Regions from separate parts of the Streptomyces sp. NPDC048106 genome, predicted to be linked through region 1. Evidence: predicted binding sites of a transcription regulator. Region 1 holds the regulator's gene; each other region holds the start of a gene.

Region 1 (7,610 bases):
CCTTCCACTGCGTGATGCAGCGCGCGGCCTGCCACGGCACGACGGCGTCGACGCCGACCTCGGTCATCGTCTCGACGGCCAGCTCCCCCCGGTCCCCCTTGGGCAGCGCCTGGACGACCGTGATCCGGGGCCGCGGCGCCGGCTCCTCGGACACCTCCGGCATCCGGACGACCAGCCGGTCCTTGCCCTCGCTGCCGAGCACCTCGCACACCGCGTAGCGCCCCGCGCCGTCGGTGAGCACGACCTCCTCGCCGGCCTCCAGCCGCTTGACCGACACCGCGTGCCGGCCCTCGGGCCCGTCCAGGACATAACGGTCGCCGTCCGCGGCGAAGTCGGGTACGACGAAGACGGGCGCGGTCATCGCGAGCCACCGCCGATCACCGGGCGGGACGCCAACCGCGCGCGGGCGTCGGCGAGTTCGGCCGCCAGCACCTCCACCAGTCGGCCGGCGGGCAGTTCCCTGGCCAGCCGGTGGCCCTGCCCCGCCCACAGCGCCAGGCCCTGCGCGTCCCCGGCCCTGGCGGCCGCCTTGCGCAGCGGCGAGGTGAGATGGCTGATCTCCGGGTAGGCGGCCGGCGCGTACGGTCCGTGCTCGCGCAGGAAGCGGTTGACCAGGGCGCGCGCCGGGCGGCCGGTGAACGCGCGGGTCAGCTCGGTCCGCGTGAACAGGGGGTTGGTCAGCGCCTGCTTGTGCACCTCGGGCGCGCCGGACTCGGGGGTGGCGAGGAAGGCGGTGCCCAGCTGGGCCGCGCTCGCGCCCGCCGCGAGGACGGCGGCGATCTGGGCGCCGCGCATGATGCCGCCGGCGGCGACGACGGGAAGGCGCACGGCCTCGCGGATCTGCGTGATCAGGGACAGCAGGCCGATGCCGGCGCCGTCGTTCTCCGGGGTGTCCCGGTGCGTGCCCTGGTGACCGCCGGCCTCCACGCCCTGGGCGATCACCGCGTCCGCCCCGGCCCGCTCGACCGCGACGGCCTCCTCGGCGGTGGTGGCGGTGACCAGGGTGACGGTCCCCGCGCGCCGCAGCCGCTCCAGCGCCTCCCGGCTCGGCACGCCGAAGTGGAAGGAGACGGCCGGCACCGGATCGTCCAGGAGCACCGCGAGCTTGGCGTCGTAGCCGTCGTCCCGGCCGCTGTCCGGATCGCCCAGCTCGGTCTCGTACCAGGCGGCCTCGCCGGCCAGCTGATGGGCGTAGACCTCGACCGCGCCGCTCTCCGAGTGCTCCGGCTGCGGCATGAACAGGTTCACGCCGAAGGGCCGGTCCGTGAGGCTCCGCAGCCGCTTGATCTCCTGGTACATGCCGTCGGCCGTCTTGTACCCGGCGCCCAGGAACCCGAGCCCGCCGGCCTCGCCCACGGCGGCGGCCAGCTCCGGCACGGAGACACCCCCCGCCATGGGGGCCTGCACGATCGGGTGACGGAGAAGATCGGTCAGCACGGAGGACATGACCGCATGGTGTCATGTCCTCCGAACAAGTCCGAATCGGGTGTCTCCACCGGCATATTCCGCGGCATATTCCGCTACACGCCCGGTCAGCGCCCGTTGAACGCGTCCTTCAGCCGCGAGAACAACCCCTGCTGGCCCGGCTGGAACTGGCCCTGCGGCCGCTCCTCGCCGCGCAGCTTGGACAGCTCGCGCAGCAACCGCTCCTGCTCGGGATCCAGCTTCGTCGGCGTCTGCACCTCGACGTGCACGATCAGGTCGCCCCGGCCGCCGCCCCGCAGATGCGTGACGCCCCGGCCGTGCAGCGGGATCGACTGCCCGGACTGGGTGCCGGGACGGATGTCGACCTCTTCGAGGCCGTCCAGCGTCTCCAGCGGCACCTTGGTGCCGAGCGCCGCCGCCGTCATCGGGATCGTCACGGTGCAGTGCAGGTCGTCGCCGCGCCGCTGGAAGGTGGAGTGCGGCAGCTCGTGGATCTCGACGTACAGGTCACCGGCCGGACCGCCGCCGGGGCCGACCTCGCCCTCGCCGGCGAGCTGGATCCGGGTGCCGTTGTCGACGCCGGCCGGGATCTTCACGGTCAGCGTGCGACGCGAGCGGACCCGTCCGTCACCGGCGCACTCCGGGCACGGCGTGGGGACGACCGTCCCGAAGCCCTGGCACTGGGGGCACGGCCGCGAGGTCATGACCTGGCCCAGGAAGGACCGGGTGACCTGCGAGACCTCACCGCGGCCGCGGCACATGTCGCACGTCTGCGCGGACGTGCCCGGGGCCGCGCCCTCCCCGTTGCAGGTGTTGCAGACGATCGCGGTGTCGACCTGGATCTCCTTGGTCGTCCCGAAGGCCGCCTCGTCCAGTTCCACCTCGATCCGGATCATCGCGTCCTGGCCGCGCCGGGTGCGCGAGCGCGGCCCGCGCTGCGACGCCGTGCCGAAGAACGCGTCCATGATGTCCGAGAAGTTGCCGAAGCCACCGGCCCCGAAGCCGCCCGCGCCGGCGCCGCCGGACTGCGAGAGGGGATCCCCGCCGAGGTCGTAGACCTGCTTCTTCTGCGGGTCCGACAGCACTTCGTAAGCGGCGTTGATCTCCTTGAACCGCTCCTGGGTCTTCGGATCGGGGTTGACGTCCGGGTGCAGCTCGCGCGCGAGCCGCCGGAACGCCTTCTTGATCTCATCCTGCGACGCGTCGCGGCGCACGCCGAGAACGGCGTAATAGTCCGTGGCCACTTACGACTCCGCCAGGATCTGTCCGACGTACCGTGCCACTGCGCGTACCGCTCCCATCGTTCCCGGGTAGTCCATGCGGGTCGGTCCGACCACGCCGAGCTTGGCAACCGCCTCGCCGCCCGAACCGTAGCCCACCGACACCACGGAGGTTGAGTTGAGTCCTTCGTGGGCGATCTCGTGCCCGATGCGCACGGTCATGCCCGGATCCTTCGCCTCGCCGAGGAGCTTGAGGAGCACGACCTGCTCCTCAAGGGCCTCCAGGACGGGCCGGATCGTGAGGGGGAAGTCGTGTCCGAAGCGGGTGAGATTGGCGGTGCCGCCGATCATCAGCCGCTCCTCGTTCTCCTCGACCAGTGTCTCCAGAAGGGTGGAGAGCACCGTGGAGACCGTACCGCGATCCTCGTGTTCGAAGGCGTCCGGCAGGTCCTCGACCAGCTGCGGCACGTCCGCGAACCGGCGGCCCGCGACCCGGCTGTTGAGCCGCGCGCGCAGGTCCGCGAGGGACGCCTCGCCGAAGGGCGCCGGGCAGTCGACCATCCGCTGCTCGACCCGGCCGGTGTCCGTGATCAGCACGAGCATCACGCGCGCCGGGGCGAGCGCGAGCAGTTCCACGTGCCGCACGGTGGACCGGGTCAGGGACGGGTACTGCACGACGGCGACCTGGCGGGTCAGCTGCGCGAGCAGCCGCACCGTGCGCGCCACGACGTCGTCCAGGTCGACGGCGCCGTCCAGGAAGTTCTGGATCGCTCGCCGCTCGGGCGCGGTCATCGGCTTGACGCCCGCGAGCTTGTCGACGAACAGCCGGTAGCCCTTGTCGGTGGGGATGCGCCCCGCACTGGTGTGCGGCTGCGCGATGTACCCCTCGTCCTCCAGGGCCGCCATGTCGTTGCGCACGGTCGCCGGGGACACGCCCAGGCTGTGCCGCTCGGTCAGGGCCTTGGAGCCGACCGGCTCCTCGGTGCCGACATAGTCCTGGACGATGGCGCGCAGCACCTGAAGTCTGCGTTCACTCAGCATTCGCGCGCACCTCCAGCACGTGTTCCCGGCCCCTCGGCCGCCCTCTTGTGTCCGTCCTGGCACTCTTCGCATGCGAGTGCCAGAGTTCCCCGGCCCAGTGTACGGCCGTGGGGTACGCACCCGGCAAGGTCGGTGCCCCTTCCGCCTCCCTCCGGCTAGCGTCGCGGTATGACGGTGACTTGGGAAGAGCGGGGCTGGGAGCGGCTGACCGCCGGGGTCGGGCGGTGCCGGCTGCCGGGCTGGGACTGCACGGCGGGGCTGGTCCTGGGCGCCGGGGCGGCGCTGATGGTGGACGCCGGGTCGAGCCTGGCGGAGGGGGCGCGGCTGCGCTCGTCGGCGGAGGCGCTGGCGGGCGGGCGTGTGACCCATCTCGCGCTGACCCACGTGCATTTCGACCACGTCTTCGGGACGGCGGCGTTCGCGGGGGCGGCGGTCTACGCGGCGGTGGGGGCGGACACGCTGTTCCTGCGCGGGCGGGACGAGCTGCGCCACGACGCCGTCCACCACGGGCTCCCGGCGGCGGATGCGGACGAGGCGGCACTGGCGCTGGTGCCGCCGAAGCACCTGGTCTCCGGGGAGCGGACCGTGGACCTGGGCGCGGGCCGCCAGGTGCTGCTGGCCAACGTCGGCCCCGGCCACACGGCCCATGACCTGGTGGTCCTGGTACCGGGCGATCCGGAGGTGGTGTTCTGCGGCGACCTGGTGGAGGAGTCCGGCGAACCCCAGGCGGGCCCGGACGCCGTACCGTCGCGCTGGCCGGACGCGCTGGACCGGCTGCTGGCGCTGGGCGGCGAGGACGCGCTGTACGTGCCCGGTCACGGCGCGGTGGTCGACGCGGCCTTCGTACGACGCCAACGGGACGCGCTGGCCACGCGTTTCGGCGTGTCGTGAGCGCCGCGCCGCCGCTTCTCCTATCGTCATCCGAATGCGCCCGCCCGTCTCCCACCACCGCCCTTCCAACGAGGGCCCTTCGGACCCGCACCCCCCTCTGCCCGTCTCCCACCACCGCCCTTCCAACGAGGGCCCTTCGGACCCGCACCCCCCTCTGCCCGTCTCCCACCACGGCCCTTCCAACGAGGGCCCTCGGGGCCCGCGCCCCCGCGTGTACTCGCCCGACCTGACCCCGCCGTGGAAGAAGCCGCAGCCGGTGCCGGAGGTGCCCGCCGAGCCGGGGCTGGTCGTGGAGGAGCCCGGCACCGGGTTCTGCGGGGCGGTGATCCGCTGCGAGGCGGGCACGGTGACCCTGGAGGACCGCTTCGGCAAGCACCGGGTGTTCCCCCTGGAGCCCCGCGGCTTCCTCCTGGAGGGCCGGGTGGTGACCCTCGTACGGCCCTCGTCCGGCCCGGCGCGCCCCGCCCGCACCGCGTCCGGCTCCGTCGCCGTGCCCGGCGCCCGCGCCCGCGTGGCCCGCGCCGGCCGCATCTACGTCGAGGGCCGGCACGACGCCGAACTGGTCGAGAAGGTCTGGGGCGACGACCTGCGCGTCGAGGGTGTCGTCGTGGAGTACCTGGAGGGCGTGGACCACCTCCCCTCGATCGTCGCCGACTTCGCCCCCGGCCCCGACGCCCGCCTCGGGATCCTCGTGGACCACCTCGTGCCGGGCAGCAAGGAATGGCGCATCGCCCAGTCGGTGACGAGCGAGCACGCCCTCGTGGTCGGCCACCCGTACATCGACATCTGGGCGGCGGTGAAACCGGCGTCGCTTGGCATCGCCGGATGGCCGGAGGTGCCCAGGGGCCAGGACTGGAAGACGGGCGTGTGCCGGGCGCTCGGCTGGCCCGCGGACAACACCGGCGCGGTGTGGCAGGCGATCCTGAGGCGCGTGACCTCCTACAAGGACCTGGAGCCCGAGCTGCTGGGGCGGGTGGAGGAGCTGATCGACTTCGTCACGGGCGCCTGATCAGTCCACCAGGTCCCGGACCACGGCGTCCGCCAGCAGCCGTCCCCGCAGGGTGAGGACGGCGCGGCCCTCGTCGTACGGGCCGGGTCGCAGCAGGCCGTCCGCCAGGGCGCGGCGGGAGGCGGCGAGGCCCTGGTCCTTCAGGAGGGACAGGGGCACGCCCTCGCTCAGGCGCAGTTCCAGCAGGACGCGTTCGACGCGGCGGTCCTCGGCGGACAGCACCTCGCGGCCCGCGCCCGGGGAGCGGCCGGAGGCGAGGGCGGCGGCGTAGGCGCCGGGGTGTTTCACGTTCCACCAGCGGACGCCGCCCACGTGGGAGTGGGCGCCGGGGCCCGCGCCCCACCAGTCGGCGCCCCGCCAGTACAGCTCGTTGTGCAGGCAGCGGCCCGCCTCGGAGGTGGCCCAGTTGGAGACCTCGTACCAGGAGAAGCCCGCGGCGGAGAGGGTCTCCTCGGCGATCAGGTAGCGGTCGGCGTGCACGTCGTCGTCGGTCATCGGGATCTCGCCCCGGCGGATCCGGCGCGCGAGCTGGGTGCCCTCCTCCACGATGAGCGCGTAGGCGCTGACGTGGTCGGGGCCGGCGCCGATCGCGGCGTCGAGGGAGGCCCGCCAGTCGTCGTCGCTCTCGCCCGGGGTGCCGTAGATCAGGTCGAGGTTCACGTGCGCGAAGCCCGCCGCGCGGGCCTCCGCCACGCATGCCTCGGGCCGGCCGGGGGTGTGGGTGCGGTCGAGGATCCGCAGCACGTGCTGCCGGGCGCTCTGCATCCCGAAGGAGATCCGGTTGAAGCCGCCCGCGCGGAGCGTCGCGAGGTAGGCCGGGTCGACCGACTCGGGGTTCGCCTCCGTGGTGACCTCGGCGTCCGGGGCGAGCCCGAACTCGTCGCGGATCGCTCCCAGCATCCGTACGAGGTCGTCGGCGGCCAGCAGCGTGGGCGTGCCGCCGCCGACGAACACCGTGCGCACCGGGCGCGGGTCGTCGCCGAGCACCTTGCGGGCGAGCCGGACCTCGTCGACGAGGGTGTCCGCGTAGTTGTCGCGGGAGGCCAGCACCCCGCCGGTGCCGCGCAGCTCGGTCGCGGTGTAGGTGTTGAAGTCGCAGTACCCGCAGCGGGTCGCGCAGTACGGGACGTGCAGGTAGAAACCGAGCGGACGCTCCGCCGCCCCGTCGAGCGCGTGCGCGGGCAGCGCGCCGTCGTCGGGTACGGGCTCACCGTCGGGGAGTGCGGAAGGCATACGCCCATTGTCCAGCACCGCCGCCGGTACCCCGGCCGTCGAGCCCGAGGACCGTGGTGCCGCGCCGTCACTCCGCCTGGAGCACCAGCAGGGCCAGGTCGTCCTCCGGTGGGGCCTCGCCGAAGGTGTGGACGAGGTGACTGATCCGCTCCGCGATCTCCTCGGCGGTGAGGCCGGCGCAGGAGGCGAGGGCGGTGGCGAGGCCGTCGGCGTCGTCGAACTGGCGGGAGCCGCAGCGCCGCTCGGTCACCCCGTCGGTGACGCACAGCAGGCTGTCGCCGGGCCCCAGGTCGAGGGTCTCGCTGGTGTAGGTCTCGTCCTCGACCACGCCGAGCAGCGTCTGGGGGCGGGCGGCGGTGCGCACGGTGCCGTCGGGGCCGAGGACGAGCGGCAGCGGGTGCCCGGCCGAGGCGAGGGTGCAGCGGACCCCGCCGTCGTGCGGGGTGAGTTCGCCGTAGAGCAGGGACAGGAAGCGTGTCTGCGGGCCTTCCCCGCGGCCGTCCACGGCGACCAGGGCGCGCGCGGCGGCGTCCGCGGCCTCCGTGGCGTCGTCCAGGAGGAGCTGGTTGAGCCGGTCGAGGACGTCGGCGACCCGGTACCCCTCGCGGGCCAGCAGCCGCAGCCAGGGCCGGGCGAGGCCGATCACGACCGCCGCCTCCGGGCCCTTGCCCTGCACGTCGCCGATCGCGAAGCACCAGCGGCCGTCGCCCGCCGGGAAGAGGTCGTAGAAGTCGCCGCTGGGGCCGTTCTTGTCGCAGGGTTCGTAGACCAGGGCGCTGGTCATCCCGGGG
Region 2 (7,610 bases), on a different contig from region 1:
GAACGGGCAGGAGTGGCAGCTTTGCGGCACCCCCCGGCGAGACCGCCAGGAGGCCGAGGCCTACCTCGCCGCCCAGCGGCGCGGCGCGCGGCCCGCGATGGCGTACCGGCTCGTGCACGAGTTCACCGACTACGAGGTGCTCCGCGTGTGGGGCACCCCGGTGCGCGTCGACATCGAGCCGCTGAACGGCAACATCGGCGGCGTCTGAGGCACGGCATCGGAGTCACGGGCCTCAGCGGCACGGCCTCGGAAGCACGCCTCAGCTCAGCGTCTTCAGCGACGCCGCGTCGTACGGCGCCAGCTCCGCCACCCGGCCGGCGAGCACCTTCGCCGCCCACTGCGGGTCCTGGAGCAGCGCGCGCCCGACCGCGACCATGTCGAACTCGTCGGCCTCCAGGCGGTCGAGCAGGTCGTCGATGCCCTGCACCGGGGAGCCCTCGCCGGCGAAGGCGCCGGTGAAGTCGCCGTCGAGGCCGACCGAGCCGACGGTGATGGTCTGCTTGCCGGTGAGCTTCTTCGTCCAGCCCGCGAGGTTGAGGTCGGAGTCGTCGAACTCGGGGAGCCAGTAGCGGCGGGTGGAGGCGTGGAAGACGTCGACGCCGGCCGCGGCGAGCGGGGTCAGGATCGCCTCCAGCTCCTGCGGGGTCTCGGCGAGCCGGGCGTCGTACGCCTCCTGCTTCCACTGCGAGTAGCGGAAGAGGATCGGGAAGTCGGGCGAGACCGCCTCGCGGACCGCCGCCACGATCTCCGCCGCGAACCGGGTGCGCGCGACCGGGTCGCCGCCGTAGGCGTCCGTGCGGCGGTTGGTGCCCTCCCACAGGAACTGGTCGAGGAGGTAGCCGTGGGCGCCGTGGATCTCCACGCCGTCGAAGCCGATGCGCTCGGCGGACGCCGCGGCCTCGGCGAAGGCGCCGATGACGGCGTCGATGTCGGCCTGCGTCATGGGCGTCGCGTCCGCGGTGCCGTTCAGGCGCAGACCGGAGGGACCGTGGGAGGGGGCGTCCGGGTAAGGGGCGTCGCCCTGGTTGCGCACGGTGCCGATGTGCCACAGCTGCGGGACGATGGTGCCGCCCGCCGCGTGCACGTCCTCGGCCACCTTCGCCCAGCCCGCGAGCTGCTCCTCGCCGTGGAAGCGGGGCACGCGGTCGCTCTGGCCGGCCGACTCGTGGCCGACGTAGGTGCCCTCGGTGACGATCAGGCCGACGCCCGCGGCGGCACGACGGGAGTAGTACGAGCGCACGTTCTCGCCGGGGACGCCGCCCGGGGAGAACATCCGGGTCATCGGCGCCATCACGATCCGGTTGGGGACGGTGAGGCCGTTGAGGGCGATGGGGCGGGAGAGTATCCGGGCCGCGCGGGAGGCGGCGGGCGTGTCGACGGTCACGGGTGGGGTCTCCTCGGAGGGGCTGTTGCTGACCATGCGGTATGTGAACGTGCATTGTTATAGACGCTTAAGTAAGCCGTCGTGCAAAGGCCAGCATTCCCGCACCCGGAATCGGCCGTCTGTGACACGGGCCACGCCGGCGGTACATGGGAAAGTCCGAGGGCGGCACCCCCTGCCTGTGACAGGGGGTGCCGCCCTCGGTACGGAAACCGATCGACCAGAGTCGATCAGAAGTCCATGTCACCGCCCGGCATGCCGCCGCCCGGAGCGGCCGCGGCGGCCTTCTCCGGCTTGTCGGCGATGACGGCCTCGGTGGTGAGGAACAGCGCGGCGATGGAGGCGGCGTTCTGCAGCGCGGAACGGGTCACCTTCGCCGGGTCGATGATGCCCTCGGCGACCAGGTCGACGTACTCGCCGGTCGCGGCGTTCAGGCCGTGGCCCGGGGTCAGGTTGCGCACCTTCTCCACGACGACACCGCCCTCGAGGCCGGCGTTGACGGCGATCTGCTTCAGCGGGGCCTCCAGGGCGATGCGCACGGCGTTGGCGCCGGTCGCCTCGTCACCCTCGAGCTCCAGCTTCTCGAAGACCTGGGAGGCCTGCAGCAGGGCCACGCCACCACCGGCGACGATGCCCTCCTCGACGGCCGCCTTGGCGTTGCGCACGGCGTCCTCGATGCGGTGCTTGCGCTCCTTGAGCTCCACCTCGGTGGCGGCACCGGCCTTGATGACCGCGACGCCGCCCGCGAGCTTGGCCAGGCGCTCCTGGAGCTTCTCGCGGTCGTAGTCCGAGTCGCTGTTCTCGATCTCGGCGCGGATCTGGTTGACACGGCCGTTGACCTGCTCGGAGGAGCCGGCACCGTCGACGATGGTGGTCTCGTCCTTGGTGATGACGACCTTGCGGGCGCGGCCCAGGAGGTCCAGGGTCGCGTTCTCCAGCTTGAGGCCGACCTCCTCGGAGATGACCTCGCCGCCCGTGAGGATGGCGATGTCGCCGAGCATGGCCTTGCGGCGGTCGCCGAAGCCCGGGGCCTTGACGGCGACGGACTTGAAGGTGCCGCGGATCTTGTTGACGACCAGGGTCGACAGGGCCTCGCCCTCGACGTCCTCGGCGATGATCAGCAGCGGCTTGCCCGACTGCATGACCTTCTCCAGGAGCGGGAGCAGGTCCTTGACGGAGCCGATCTTGGAGTTCGCGATGAGGATGTACGGGTCCTCAAGCGACGCCTCCATGCGCTCCATGTCGGTCGCGAAGTAGGCGGAGATGTAGCCCTTGTCGAAGCGCATGCCCTCGGTGAGCTCGAGCTCCAGGCCGAAGGTGTTGCTCTCCTCGACGGTGATGACGCCTTCCTTGCCGACCTTGTCCATGGCCTCGGCGATCAGCTCGCCGATCTGGGTGTCGGCGGCGGAGATGGACGCGGTGGAGGCGATCTGCTCCTTGGTCTCGACGTCCTTCGCCTGCTCCAGCAGGGCGGCGGAGACGGCCTCGACGGCCTTCTCGATACCGCGCTTCAGGGCCATCGGGTTGGCGCCGGCGGCGACGTTGCGCAGGCCTTCCTTGACCAGGGCCTGGGCGAGCACGGTCGCGGTGGTCGTACCGTCACCGGCGACGTCGTCCGTCTTCTTGGCGACTTCCTTGACCAGCTCGGCGCCGATCTTCTCGTACGGGTCCTCGAGCTCGATCTCCTTGGCGATGGAGACACCATCGTTGGTGATCGTGGGGGCGCCCCACTTCTTCTCGAGGACGACGTTGCGACCCTTGGGGCCGAGCGTCACCTTGACGGCGTCCGCGAGCTGGTTCATGCCGCGCTCGAGGCCGCGCCGCGCCTCCTCGTCGAACGCGATGATCTTGGCCATGTGAAGTGGTCCCTCCAGGACTGGGGGTGATTCCTTCGGACCGCGCCCGCGCCCGCGACGGACGGTTCGCCGGCCTGTGGTTCCTTGCCCCACACGGCCCGCGGACCTCACCGACCCGGTCCTTCGTTGTCACTCTCACCTTCAGAGTGCTAACGCAATGATTAGCACTCGGCATGGTCGAGTGCAAGCGCCTGCGGCGGGTACATCGGCCCCGTCAGCCGCGGGCGAACGCGCCGGGCGGGCACGCCGAAGGGCCCGCACCCCGTGTGAGGTGCGGGCCCTTCGGCAGAGAAACGTTCAGACGGCGACGCGAACCATGTCGGCCTGCGGACCCTTCTGGCCCTGCGAGATCTCGAACTCGACTCGCTGGCCCTCCTCCAGGGTGCGGTAGCCGTCCATCTGAATGGCGCTGTAATGGACGAAGACGTCCGCACCACCGTCGACCGCGATGAAGCCGTACCCCTTCTCCGCGTTGAACCACTTGACGGTGCCCTGAGCCATGCCTAACTCCCCTATTACTGGCCCTTGCACAGATCCGCACTTCGCGGACCCGGGTCAGACCTCACCCCCAATTCGGCGGGGGCGTGCGCCGGAACGCGTCGACCGCGGCTGAATGTATCTGTCCAACTGCCGTCTGCAACAGGTCAATTGGACGAGAATTCTGGACGCGAACGATCCGGAATGTGGGGAGAATTCATCTGAATTCAGGGCAAGTCGGGCCCCGTAAAAGACGCAAAAGCCGCGGAAAGCCCGTGCATTTTGGCTACTTCTTATCGGGCCCGCGGAAGGGAATCGAGGGGTCCCCCTCGATGGCTCGGGGGCGCGTTCCCCAACTCTACCGCGCTCAATCACACAGAATTGCCCCCTCCGCTTCTCTCACGGAGAGGGCAATCCTAGACACCTTCGGTGACCGTCATTACCCAAGGTAATGATCGATCATCCGGTCAGCAGCCGCCGGCCACCGCCGGGATGATGGAGACGCCCGCGCCGTCCGGAGTGACGGTCTCCAGGCCCTGCTCGAAACGGACGTCGTCGTCGTTGACGTAGACGTTCACGAACCGGCGCAGCTTGCCCTGGTCGTCCAGGACGCGGGCGGCGATGCCGGTGTGGTTCTTCTCCAGGTTCTCGATGACCTCGCCGAGGGTGGTGCCCTCGGCGGCGACCTCGGCCTGTCCGCCGGTGTAGGTACGCAGGATGGTGGGGATGCGAACGGTCACGCTCATGCGAGGCCAGCCTCTCGGAAGGAGTCCAGGGTCGGACGGATGGTGGCGGTCAGGCCGGTGCCGGCCACCGCGTCGAGGGTCTTCAGGCCGTCGCCGGTGTTGAGGACGACGGTGGTCTTCGCCGGGTCGAGCAGGCCGTTCTCGATGAGCTTCTTCGTCACGCCGACGGTCACGCCGCCCGCCGTCTCGGCGAAGATGCCCTCGGTGCGGGCCAGCAGCTTGATCGCGGCCACGACCTGCTCGTCCGTCACGTCCTCCACGGCGCCGCCGGTGCGCCGGGCGATGTCCAGGACGTAGGGGCCGTCGGCCGGGTTGCCGATGGCGAGGGACTTGGCGATGGTGTCCGGCTTCTGGGGCCGCACCACGTCGTGGCCCGCCTTGAAGGCCGTCGACACCGGCGAGCAGCCCTCGGCCTGGGCGCCGAAGATCTTGTACGGCCGGTCCTCGACCAGGCCCAGCTTGATCAGCTCCTGGAGCCCCTTGTCGATCTTGGTGAGCTGGGAGCCGGAGGCGATCGGCACCACGATCTGGTCGGGCAGCCGCCAGCCGAGCTGCTCGCAGATCTCGTACGCCAGGGTCTTGGAGCCCTCGGCGTAGTACGGCCGCAGGTTCACGTTGACGAAGCCCCAGCCCTCGCCGGCCGGGTCGCCGATCAGCTCGGAGCAGAAACGGTTCACGTCGTCGTAGTTGCCCTCGATGCCGACGAGTTCACCGCCGTAGACCGCGGCCATGACGATCTTGCCCTGCTCCAGGTCGTGCGGGATGAAGACGCAGGAGCGCAGGCCCGCGCGGGCGGCGGCGGCGCCGACGGCGCCGGCCAGGTTGCCGGTGGAGGAGCAGGACAGGGTGGTGAAGCCGAAGGCGCGCGCCGCCTCCAGGGCCTGGGCGACCACCCGGTCCTTGAAGGAGTGCGTCGGGTTGCCGGAGTCGTCCTTGACGTACAGACCGCCGGTGACGCCGAGTTCGCGGGCCAGGTTGTCGGCCTGGACGAGCTTGGTCCAGCCGGGGTTGATGTTCGGCTTCTTGGCCACGTCGGCCGGGACCGGCAGCAGCGGGGCGTAGCGCCAGATGTTGGCGGGGCCGCCCTCGATCAGCTTGCGCAGCTCTTCGGTGTCGTAGGCGGAGAAGTCATAGGCGATCTCCAGCGGGCCGAAACACTCCTCGCAGGCGAAGACCGGGCCGAGCGGCACGCGGTGGCCGCACTCGCGACAGCTCAGCGCCGCGGCGGGACCGAGATCGACGGTGGGAGTTTCGGAGGTTGCAACTGTCTGCACAGCCATGGGAGGCGAGGCCCTTTCTCCTCATCTTCCTCACGACGCACCTCGCCGTGAGACGGAATTGGCACCTTCCCTAGCCGGGAGCCTCGCTGCTCGAAGCGTCGAAAAGTCGAAACGTTCGAAGACGAGAACCGGCTGGAGGGTTGCCGGGGCTTCATCGGGCCGTGTCCCTCTGCCCCTCTGGATGAGCGGTATTCGATTGTGTCCGCCAGATGCGGCGGTGTCCGCGCGCGACCCCCGACATGCGATGGTCATCGGCGTTGCTCAAGACTGTAACCGAAGGCCTGGAGAGTTGAGATAGTCGTCCGTACCGCGAGACGAACGTGAGGAGCCGGGGACCGTGCTGGAAGAAGTCGAGCGCTGGATGGGCAACCGCTCCTGGTCCGTGCGCGACCGTCCCTTGCACCAGGTCCTGGCGGCCAAACAGCGCACCGGCCAGACCATCAGCGTGGTCCTGCCCGCGCTCGACGAGGAGGAGACCGTCGGCGAGATCGTCGCGGCGATCCGGCGCGATCTGGTGGAGCGGGTGCCGCTCGTCGACGAGGTGCTGGTGATCGACTCGGGCTCCACCGACCGCACCTCCGAGGTCGCCGCCGCGGCGGGCGCGCGGGTGGTGCACCGGGACGCGATCCTGCCCCGGATACCCGCGGTGCGGGGCAAGGGCGAGGTGCTGTGGCGCTCGCTGCTCGTCGCCACCGGGGACATCATCTGCTTCGTCGACGCGGACCTCAGGGAGTTCTCCTCCGACTTCGTCCTCGGCATCGTCGGCCCGCTGCTCACCGAGCCGGACGTGCAGCTCGTCAAGGCGATGTACGACCGCCCGCTCGCCGGGACGGCGGGACAGGGCGGCCGGGTCACCGAGCTGATGGCGCGTCCGCTGCTCAACATGCACTGGCCGCAACTGGCGGGCTTTGTGCAGCCGCTGGGCGGCGAGTACGCGGCCCGGCGCTCGCTCCTCGAACAGCTGCCGTTCCCGGTCGGGTACGGCGTGGAGCTGGGCATGCTGGTGGACGCCCTGCACCTGGTGGGCTTGGACGCGCTGGCCCAGGTGGACGTCGGCGTGCGCAGGCACCGGCACCAGGACGGGCAGGCGCTCGGCCGGATGGCGGCGGCCATCTACCGCACGGCCCAGCTACGACTGGCCCGCGGCCACCTGGTGCGCCCCGCGCTCACCCAGTTCGAGCGGGGCGTGTCCGGCTTCGAGCCGCGCACCTACACGGTGGACACCGAGGAGCGGCCGCCGATGACGGAGATCGCGGAGTACGCCCGGCGCCGGGTGGCGTGAAAGCTCGGGTGCGGCCCGTGGCGACCGGCTTCCGCAGTGGTCGGTGGGTTTGAGTGTTTCCGGGCCGGGCTAGGTTCTGGACCATGGCTTCCACGCACGACGCTGAGGTGCTGGTCGCGTCCAATCGCGGCCCGGTTTCGTACGAGGCGGGCGAGGACGGTTCGCTGCGCGCCAAGCGGGGCGGCGGCGGACTGGTCTCGGGCCTGTCGGCGATCGGTCCGGAGACGAACGCGGTATGGGTGTGCGCCGCGCTGGGCGACGGCGACCGGGAGGCGGCGCGGCGCGCCGGCGGCGGCCCGCTGCCGGCCGCGGACACCGGCGGGCAGCACGTGCGGATGCTCGGCATCGACGCGGACGTCTTCGCCGACGCGTACAACGGGATCGCCAACTCGGTGCTCTGGTTCGTGCACCACATGCTGTACCAGACACCGCTGGAGCCCGTCTTCGGCACGGAGTTCCGGCGGCAGTGGGCGGCGTACGAGGCCTACAACCAGGCGTTCGCCGAGGCGCTGGCCGAGGAGGCGGGCGAGGGGGCGGCGGTGCTGATCCAGGACTACCACCTGGCGCTCGCCCCGCGGCTGCTCCGCC
Region 3 (7,610 bases), on a different contig from region 1:
GTCCATCCCGGACCCCCGCTACAAGGCACTGATGGGCCTGGTGAAGGTCGCCCCGCGCGGGCTCCTCGGCGGGGTCGCGTCCCGCACCGGGCGCAAGTACGGCCCGCGGTAGGCGCCGGCGGGCGCGGTCGGCGGCAGGCAGGCGCGGGCGGCGGCAGGCCAGCGCGGTCGCTCTCCCGTGCGGTCGGCGGCGGGCCGGCACGGTCGGTACTTCCGGTGCGGTGCGGTCGGCGGTCCGGTGCGAAAATGGGGTGAGACGACCGGATCAGGGGGGCCGGAGGCGGCGCCATGACCTTCGTACAGCTCATCGAGTGCAGGACGAGCCGGCCGGACGAGATGAACCGGCTCATGGACGACTGGGTCGCGCGGACGAGCGGACGGCGGACGGCGACCCACACGCTGGTCGGCCAGGACCGCTCGGACGCCGCGCACCTGGTGGAGGTCGTGGAGTTCCCGTCGTACGAGGACGCGAAGCGCGGCTCCGGCCTCCCGGAGACCGACCGGATCTTCCGGGAGATGGCCGCCCTGTGCGACGAGCGGCCCGTGTTCATGGACCTGGACGTGGTGCGGGACGACCGGCTGGCCGAGGACACCGTCCGGCGGTTCTTCGCCACCCTCGCCGCCCCGGGCGAACTGCCCCCGCTCAACGACCTGCTGGACGAGGACATCCACAGCCACGACCCGGTGAACCCGCAGGACACCATCGGCCTGGACAACGCCCGTGCCGAGTACCGCATGTGGCGGGCCGCCTTCGATTCCGCCTTCACCGTCGAGGACGTCCTCACCCAGGAGGACCGTGCCTGCGCCCGCTGGACCTGGCGGGCCACCCACACCGGCGACTTCCTCGGCATCGCCGCCACCGGCCGCCGCGTCACCATGACCGGCATGACCCTCTTCCGCTTCGGCCCCGACGGCAAGGTCACCGAAACCTGGTGGCAGCACGACCAGCTTGGACTGATGCAGCAGCTGGGCGCGCTGGACGAGTTGGAGCAGTGAGGGACGCGGCGCGGGGAGCCGGGTGATACTGAACGGCTGAAAAGGCAGTTCCACAGGAGGCCCTTGTGCACGTCATCGGCGCAGCCGTCATGCCCCGCAACTGGGAGCGCTACCGGAGCGCGGTCGTCGAGATCCGCTTCCCGGACCGGACGGTTCACGTCGCGCCACGTCCCACCGGCACCGCCGAGGGTTCCTTCCCGGAAGCGGCCGGCGGCGCCACCGTCCATGTGATCACCGCCTGGAACCCCCGTGGCCGCACCGCGTCCCCCGACGCCAATGCCCGCGCTCACCGCCTGCTGCTCCGTGAGGTCCGTCGCCGTGGGCTCACCTGGTGGTCCGCCGAGGGCGGCGACACGAGCGGCACGCACCGCGAGGAGAGCGTCGCCGTCGTCGGTCTGGGCGACACCGCGGCGCGTGAGCTGGGCCGCCGCTTCGGGCAGGACGCGGTCTTCGCCTGGACTCCCGGCGCCTGGCGTGTCCTCGCGTGCGAAACCGACACCGTGTCGGTGAGCGGCTGGACGGCGTCCGAGAGGTGCGTCAGGAACTCCCGCGGCGCTTGTGCACCCGCCCCAGCCTGCGACCCATCAGCAGATGACCGACCAACGCGCCGCACGTGTTGAGGATGACGTCGTCCACGTCGAAGGCCCGCCCGGTGACCAGGGCGCCCTGGGCCGTCTCCACCAGCAGCATCACGGTCGCGGTCAGCAGCAGCACCCGCCACATCCCCCGGGCCCCCGGCGCGAGCACCGGCACCAGCACGCCGAACGGCACGCCCAGCAGGATGTTGCCGCCGATCTGCTTGACGGCGTCCCGCAGTTCGGGCTGGTCCAGATAGGCCTTCAGGGAGCGGCCGGGACGCAGGTTGGCGTGCGCCAGGGAGACGGAAGCCGGGGACGGTTCCAGAGTGATCTTGGCCAGTACGACGGCGAAGGCCACCATGAGGACGAAGGCGCACAGCATCGCCAGCAACCGGACGGGCAGCGGAAGCACGTGCGCCCCTGTCCCGCTCCGGCCCCGGCTCCCGCTCCGCTTCCGGTGCCGGCTCCGGTGCCGGCGGCCGAATCGGGCAAGGCGACTCGTCCAGGGCGCGCGGCCAAAAGAGGCCTCGCGTAAGTACGACGGGGTGCGGGCCATGTGGTCCTCCAGTCGTCAACGACTGCGGGAGACGACTCCTTCCTTCGCTCCGGTTTCCCCCGAAAGCCCGCGGCAGACAGCCGATTCGGTGAAAAGGCCGCCCCCGGACAGCACTTCGCCCCGTCGCACAGCGACGGGGCGAAGTGACGTACTGCTTACCGGGCCTTACCGACCTGCGTCAGTGGGCGTGGCCGTGGCTGTGGCCCGCGGCGGCCGGCTCTTCCTCTTCCTTCTTCTCGACGACCAGGGTCTCGGTCGTGAGCAGCAGGGAGGCGATGGAGGCGGCGTTCTCCAGGGCGGAACGGGTCACCTTGACCGGGTCGATGACGCCGGCCTTGACCAGGTCGCCGTACTCGCCGGTGGCGGCGTTGTAGCCCTGGCCCTTCTCCAGGTCCTTGACCTTGGAGACGATGACGTAGCCCTCCTGGCCGGCGTTCTCGCCGATCCAGCGCAGCGGCTCGACGACCGCGTTGCGGACCACGGCGACACCGGTGGCCTCGTCGCCGGTCTTGTCGAGGTTGCCCTCCAGGACCTTGGACGCGTGCACCAGGGCGGAGCCACCACCGGAGACGATGCCCTCCTCGACCGCGGCGCGGGTCGCGGAGATGGCGTCCTCCAGACGGTGCTTCTTCTCCTTCAGCTCCACCTCGGTGGCGGCGCCGACCTTGATCACGCACACGCCGCCGGCCAGCTTCGCGAGGCGCTCCTGGAGCTTCTCGCGGTCCCAGTCGGAGTCGGTGTTCTCGATCTCGGCCTTGATCTGCGCGACGCGGCCGGCCAGGTCCTCCTGCTTGCCCGCACCCTCGACGATCGTGGTGTCGTCCTTGGTGACGGTGACGCGGCGGGCGGAGCCGAGGACGTCGATGCCGACCTGGTCGACCTTGAGGCCGACCTCTTCGGAGATGACGGTGGCGCCGGTGAGGACGGCCATGTCCTGGAGCATCGCCTTGCGGCGGTCGCCGAAGCCGGGGGCCTTCACCGCGACGGCGTTGAAGGTGCCGCGGATCTTGTTGACGACCAGGGTCGACAGGGCCTCGCCCTCGACGTCCTCGGCGATGATCAGCAGCGGCTTGGAGCCGGCCTGGATGACCTTCTCCAGCAGCGGCAGCAGGTCCGCGATGGCGGCGATCTTGCCCTGGTGGATCAGGATGTACGGGTCGTCGAGGACGGCCTCCATGCGCTCCTGGTCCGTCACGAAGTACGGCGACAGGTAGCCCTTGTCGAAGGCCATGCCCTCGGTGAAGTCCAGCTCCAGACCGAAGGTGTTGGACTCCTCGACGGTGATGACACCGTCCTTGCCGACCTTGTCCATCGCCTCGGCGATCAGCTCGCCGACCTGCTGGTCCTGGGCGGACAGCGCGGCGACGGCGGCGATGTCGGACTTCTCGTCGATCGGACGGGCCGTGGCGAGCAGTTCCTCGGAGACGGCCTTGACGGCGGCGTCGATGCCCTTCTTCAGGGCGGCCGGGGAGGCGCCGGCGGCGACGTTCCGCAGGCCCTCGCGCACCAGCGCCTGGGCGAGCACGGTGGCGGTGGTGGTGCCGTCACCCGCGATGTCGTTGGTCTTGGTCGCCACCTCCTTCACCAGCTGCGCGCCGAGGTTCTCGTACGGGTCCTCGATCTCGACCTCGCGGGCGATCGTGACACCGTCGTTGGTGATGGTGGGGGCGCCGAACTTCTTGTCGATGACGACGTTGCGACCCTTGGGGCCGATCGTCACCTTCACCGTGTCGGCCAGCTTGTTGACGCCGCGCTCGAGGGCGCGACGGGCGTCCTCGTCGAACTTCAGGATCTTCGCCATGACAGCGGGAGCCCTCTCGAAATCTGTGGGTAAAAGACGAACTGCGCCCCGGGCGCCCGGCTTCGTTATCGGTCGCGGGGGCCAGGGGCGCAGCTCAGTGCAAAGGTTTGCTCGGGGTGAGTTACTTCTCGATGATCGCGAGAACGTCGCGAGCCGAGAGGACGAGGTACTCCTCGCCGTTGTACTTCACCTCGGTGCCGCCGTACTTGCTGTACAGGACGACGTCGCCGACCTTGACGTCGAGCGGAAGCCGCTCGCCGTTCTCGAAGCGACCCGGGCCCACGGCGAGGACGGCGCCCTCCTGGGGCTTCTCCTTCGCGGTGTCCGGGATGACCAGGCCAGAGGCCGTGGTCTGCTCGGCGTCCAGCGGCTGGACCACGATGCGGTCCTCGAGCGGCTTGATGGCAACCTTGGAGCTGGCGGTCGTCACGATCCGACCTCCCCCTTCGGAGATCTCACGGGGTTAACTGTCTGAGGTGGCGACCAGGTCGATCCGTCGTCGCGGGTGCCGGACCTGCCCGTCGCTTTGTTGGCACTCTCCAGTGGGGAGTGCCAGAGCCGAGACTATGACCGGGATTAGCACTCGGTCAAGCGGAGTGCCAATGACGCGTGGCGCGTCGGCCGGATCCCGGGTGCGCGCGGTCGTCCGGTGAGCGGTGTCGGCCGGTCGTTCTACAGGTAGTCCCGGAGGTTTCCGGCCGTCAGGTTCCGCTCCCGGATGGCCCGCAGGAGAGGGGCCGTGGCGGCTCCGGGGGTCAGCCGGACGATGTCGCCGGGGCGGAGGTGGCGGGGCCCTCGGGGGTAGGCGAGGCCCGCCGGGGTCAGGACGGCCCGCCAGAGCACGATGCCGGTGACGCCGCAGTCGGCGGCCGCGCGCAGGGTCGTCGCGTCGTACGCACCCCGGGGCGGGCGCAGGAGCCGGGTGCGGCGGGCGCAGAGCGCGGCGCGCTGGGCGGCGTACGAGGCTCCCGCGAGGGTCGTGCGTTCGGGGGTGAACCGGCTCACCGGGAGGCGGAGCCGGCGGACCGTGGCGGTGAAGCGGGGGTCGTGGTCGGGGGCGTCGTAGGTGAGGAAGACGACCCGGTCGCGGGTGGGGACGTGGTCCACGACCGGGGGCAGGGCGCGGCCCGACGGGGGCGCCGCCAGGGGATGGGCGCGCGGGCGTACGCCCTCCGCCGCCTTCTTGCCCAGGCGCTCGATGGGGGCGACGGACGGGGCGCAGCCGGTGAGGAACAGGGTGGGGGCGAGCACCCAGGCGCACACCACGGCCGCGCCCCGCACGCGCCGCCTCACGGGCGCCGCCCCGGGCGCCCGCTTCGCCACCGGCCGTCCGCCCGGCCGGCCGCCCGGACTCCCGACCGCCTCACCGAAGACCATCCGCCCACCCGGCCGAACGAAAGCCCTTCCGGCTTCCCCTCGACCACTCGCACTTCGAGCACCCGCTCCACCGACAGCCCACCCGACCCCGACCCCGCCGCGGAGGCGCCCACCTCACAGGTAGTCCTCCAGGCGCGCCACCGCGTACCCCTCACGCGTGACCTTGTTCAGGAAGCGGCGCATGTCGTCGACCATGGTGCCGTCCCAGTCGCTGCGGCCGCGGAAGTGGGTGAGGACGATGTCGCCCCGGCGCAGGCGCTGGTCGTCCTCGCGGTACTCCCAGTGGTCGACGTACACCTCCTCGTTCCAGATCGGGGCGTACTTGATGCCGCAGGACTTGGCGGCGACCAGGGTGTCCTGGTTGTAGTTGCCGTAGGGCGGCCGGAAGACGGTCGGGCGTCTGCCGTACTGCTTGAGCATGATGTCCTGCATGTCGCAGATCTCGTGCTTCTGCTCCTCGTAGGACAGCCCCGGCAGATAGGGGTGGGTGAGGGTGTGGTTGTCGACGGTGTTCCCGTAGGACTGCGCCGTGCGGAAGTAGCCGTAGTCGTCCTTGACCAGGTAGTTGCTGAGGAACGCGGTGTAGGGGATCTTCAGGTCCCGCATCATCCGCAGGAACCGGGGGTCCTTCTCCGAGCCGTCGTCGATGGTGAGGAAGACGACCTTGTTCCTGGTCGGGACCGTGGTGAAGACCGGCGGCAGGTCCCAGTCGTCCTGGTGGTCGACCTCGAAGCCGGCGCGCGCGGTGATGGTGGGTTTGACCGCGGGGGGCGGCGGGGGCGCGATCGGGACCTCGTCCAGGCCCCAGCGCCTGGCGGCGGCGACCATGCGGGTGTGTTCGGCGGCGCGGGGGTCCGGGGCCGCGTGGCCGGCCGCGCCCTGCCCGGCCGCCGGGCGGACGGCGTCCGGCCCGGACCCGGAACAGCCGGTGACGAGTGCGGTGGCGGCGAGGACGGCGGCGCCGCAGCCGAGGGCGACGCCACGCTTCCGGCGGCCGGGTGTCACCCCGGACCCGAACGCCCGGTTTTTGTCATTTTGTACTACTAGTCGCATGGTGCTGGATCTTCGCAGGCCCCGCCCGCGCGCCCCCGCCGACAACGCCGCCGTGACGCGCGCCATCCACCGACTGGCCCACAATGACCCGGTGAACGACCTCGCTCCTCTCCTCACCCCCGAAGGCCGGGCCCTCCTCGCGGAGGTCCGCGGCACCGCCCCGGCCGACGAGCTCGCCGTCGCCACCCGGCTGCGCCGCGACCACCCCGCCGAACTGGTGTCGGCCGCGCTCGGCCAGGCCCGGCTGCGGCAGCGCGCGGCGGCCAAGTTCGCGGCGGCGGACGCGGAGCGGATGTTCTTCACGCCGAACGGGGTCGAGCAGTCGACGCGGGCGAGCGTGGCGGCGTACCGGGCCCGGCGGCTGACCGATCTCGGGGTGTCCTCGGTGGCCGACCTGTGCTGCGGGATCGGCGGGGACGCCATCGCGCTGGCGCGGGCCGGGATCCGGGTGCTCGCCGTGGACCGGGACCCGCTGACGGCGGCCGTGGCGCGGGCGAACGCCGAGGCCCTCGGCCTGGGCGACCTGATCGAGGTGCGGGAGGCCGATGTCACGGAGGTGGACACCGCGGGGTACGACGCCGTGTTCGTGGACCCGGCCAGACGCGGCGGGCGGGGCAGGATCTTCGATCCCGAGGCGTACTCACCGCCGCTGTCCTGGGCCGTGGCCGCCGCCCGCCGGGCGCCGCGCGCCGCGCTGAAGATCGCCCCCGGCATCCCGCACGAGGCGGTGCCCGCCGAGGCCGAGGCGGAGTGGATCTCGGACGGCGGCGACGTGAAGGAGGCGGTGCTCTGGTTCGGCACCGGGGCGCCGGGCGCGGTGCGCGCCACCCTGCTGCCCGGCCCGCGCACCCTGCTCGGACGGGGGCTGCCGGATCCCGAAGTGCGGCCGGTGGGCCGGTACTTGTACGAGCCGGACGGCGCCGTGATCCGCGCGCACCTGGTCGCCGAGGTGGCCGAGGAGGTCGGCGGCGGGCTGATCGACGCGACGATCGCGTACGTCACCGCCGCGGAGCTGCACCCGACCCCGTACGCCACCCCCTACGAGATCACCGACCAACTCCCCTTCAACGTGAAGAAGTTGAAGGCGCTGCTGCGCGAGCGCGGGGTCGGGACGCTGACCGTGAAGAAGCGCGGGTCGGCGGTCGAGCCGGAGGAGCTGCGGCGCAAGGTCAGACCGCAGGGGCCGAACGCGGCGACCGTGTTCCTCACCCGGGTCGCGGGGGCGCCCACGATGCTGGTCGGCGGGCCC

What was found. Region 1 encodes HrcA, which represses chaperone genes, less so after heat shock. Its sites were predicted from a motif close to TTNGCACTCNGNNNNNCNGAGTGCNAA; they were not measured.
Region 2: groL (chaperonin GroEL) is a predicted target of HrcA. The motif match lies at 3,399-3,425, and genes of this name have one in related genera.
Region 3: groES (co-chaperone GroES) is a predicted target of HrcA. The motif match lies at 4,508-4,534, and genes of this name have one in related genera.

What each region holds. Positions count from the first base shown of each region.
Region 1 is NZ_JBEZND010000027.1:36,724-44,333, reverse strand. Features, by position in the region: gene AB0927_RS25475 (16S rRNA (uracil(1498)-N(3))-methyltransferase) at 1-361, opposite strand, end outside; gene AB0927_RS25470 (nitronate monooxygenase) at 358-1,446, opposite strand; gene dnaJ (molecular chaperone DnaJ) at 1,533-2,669, opposite strand; gene hrcA (heat-inducible transcriptional repressor HrcA) at 2,670-3,686, opposite strand; gene AB0927_RS25455 (MBL fold metallo-hydrolase) at 3,855-4,577, shown strand; gene AB0927_RS25450 (DUF3097 domain-containing protein) at 4,789-5,586, shown strand; gene hemW (radical SAM family heme chaperone HemW) at 5,587-6,819, opposite strand; gene AB0927_RS25440 (SpoIIE family protein phosphatase) at 6,887-7,610, opposite strand, start outside.
Region 2 is NZ_JBEZND010000056.1:33,703-41,312, reverse strand. Features, by position in the region: gene AB0927_RS36920 (hypothetical protein) at 1-208, shown strand, start outside; gene AB0927_RS36915 (NADH:flavin oxidoreductase) at 260-1,384, opposite strand; gene groL (chaperonin GroEL) at 1,612-3,237, opposite strand; gene AB0927_RS36905 (cold-shock protein) at 3,535-3,738, opposite strand; gene AB0927_RS36900 (MoaD/ThiS family protein) at 4,182-4,460, opposite strand; gene thrC (threonine synthase) at 4,457-5,740, opposite strand; SAM riboswitch class I at 5,759-5,928, opposite strand; gene AB0927_RS36890 (glucosyl-3-phosphoglycerate synthase) at 6,078-7,022, shown strand; gene AB0927_RS36885 (trehalose-6-phosphate synthase) at 7,106-7,610, shown strand, end outside.
Region 3 is NZ_JBEZND010000010.1:81,475-89,084, forward strand. Features, by position in the region: gene AB0927_RS13135 (SDR family oxidoreductase) at 1-112, shown strand, start outside; gene AB0927_RS13140 (ester cyclase) at 289-996, shown strand; gene AB0927_RS13145 (DUF3293 domain-containing protein) at 1,086-1,616, shown strand; gene AB0927_RS13150 (VanZ family protein) at 1,534-1,956, opposite strand; gene groL (chaperonin GroEL) at 2,309-3,931, opposite strand; gene groES (co-chaperone GroES) at 4,053-4,361, opposite strand; gene AB0927_RS13165 (hypothetical protein) at 4,604-5,224, opposite strand; gene AB0927_RS13170 (polysaccharide deacetylase family protein) at 5,423-6,361, opposite strand; gene AB0927_RS13175 (methyltransferase domain-containing protein) at 6,453-7,610, shown strand, end outside.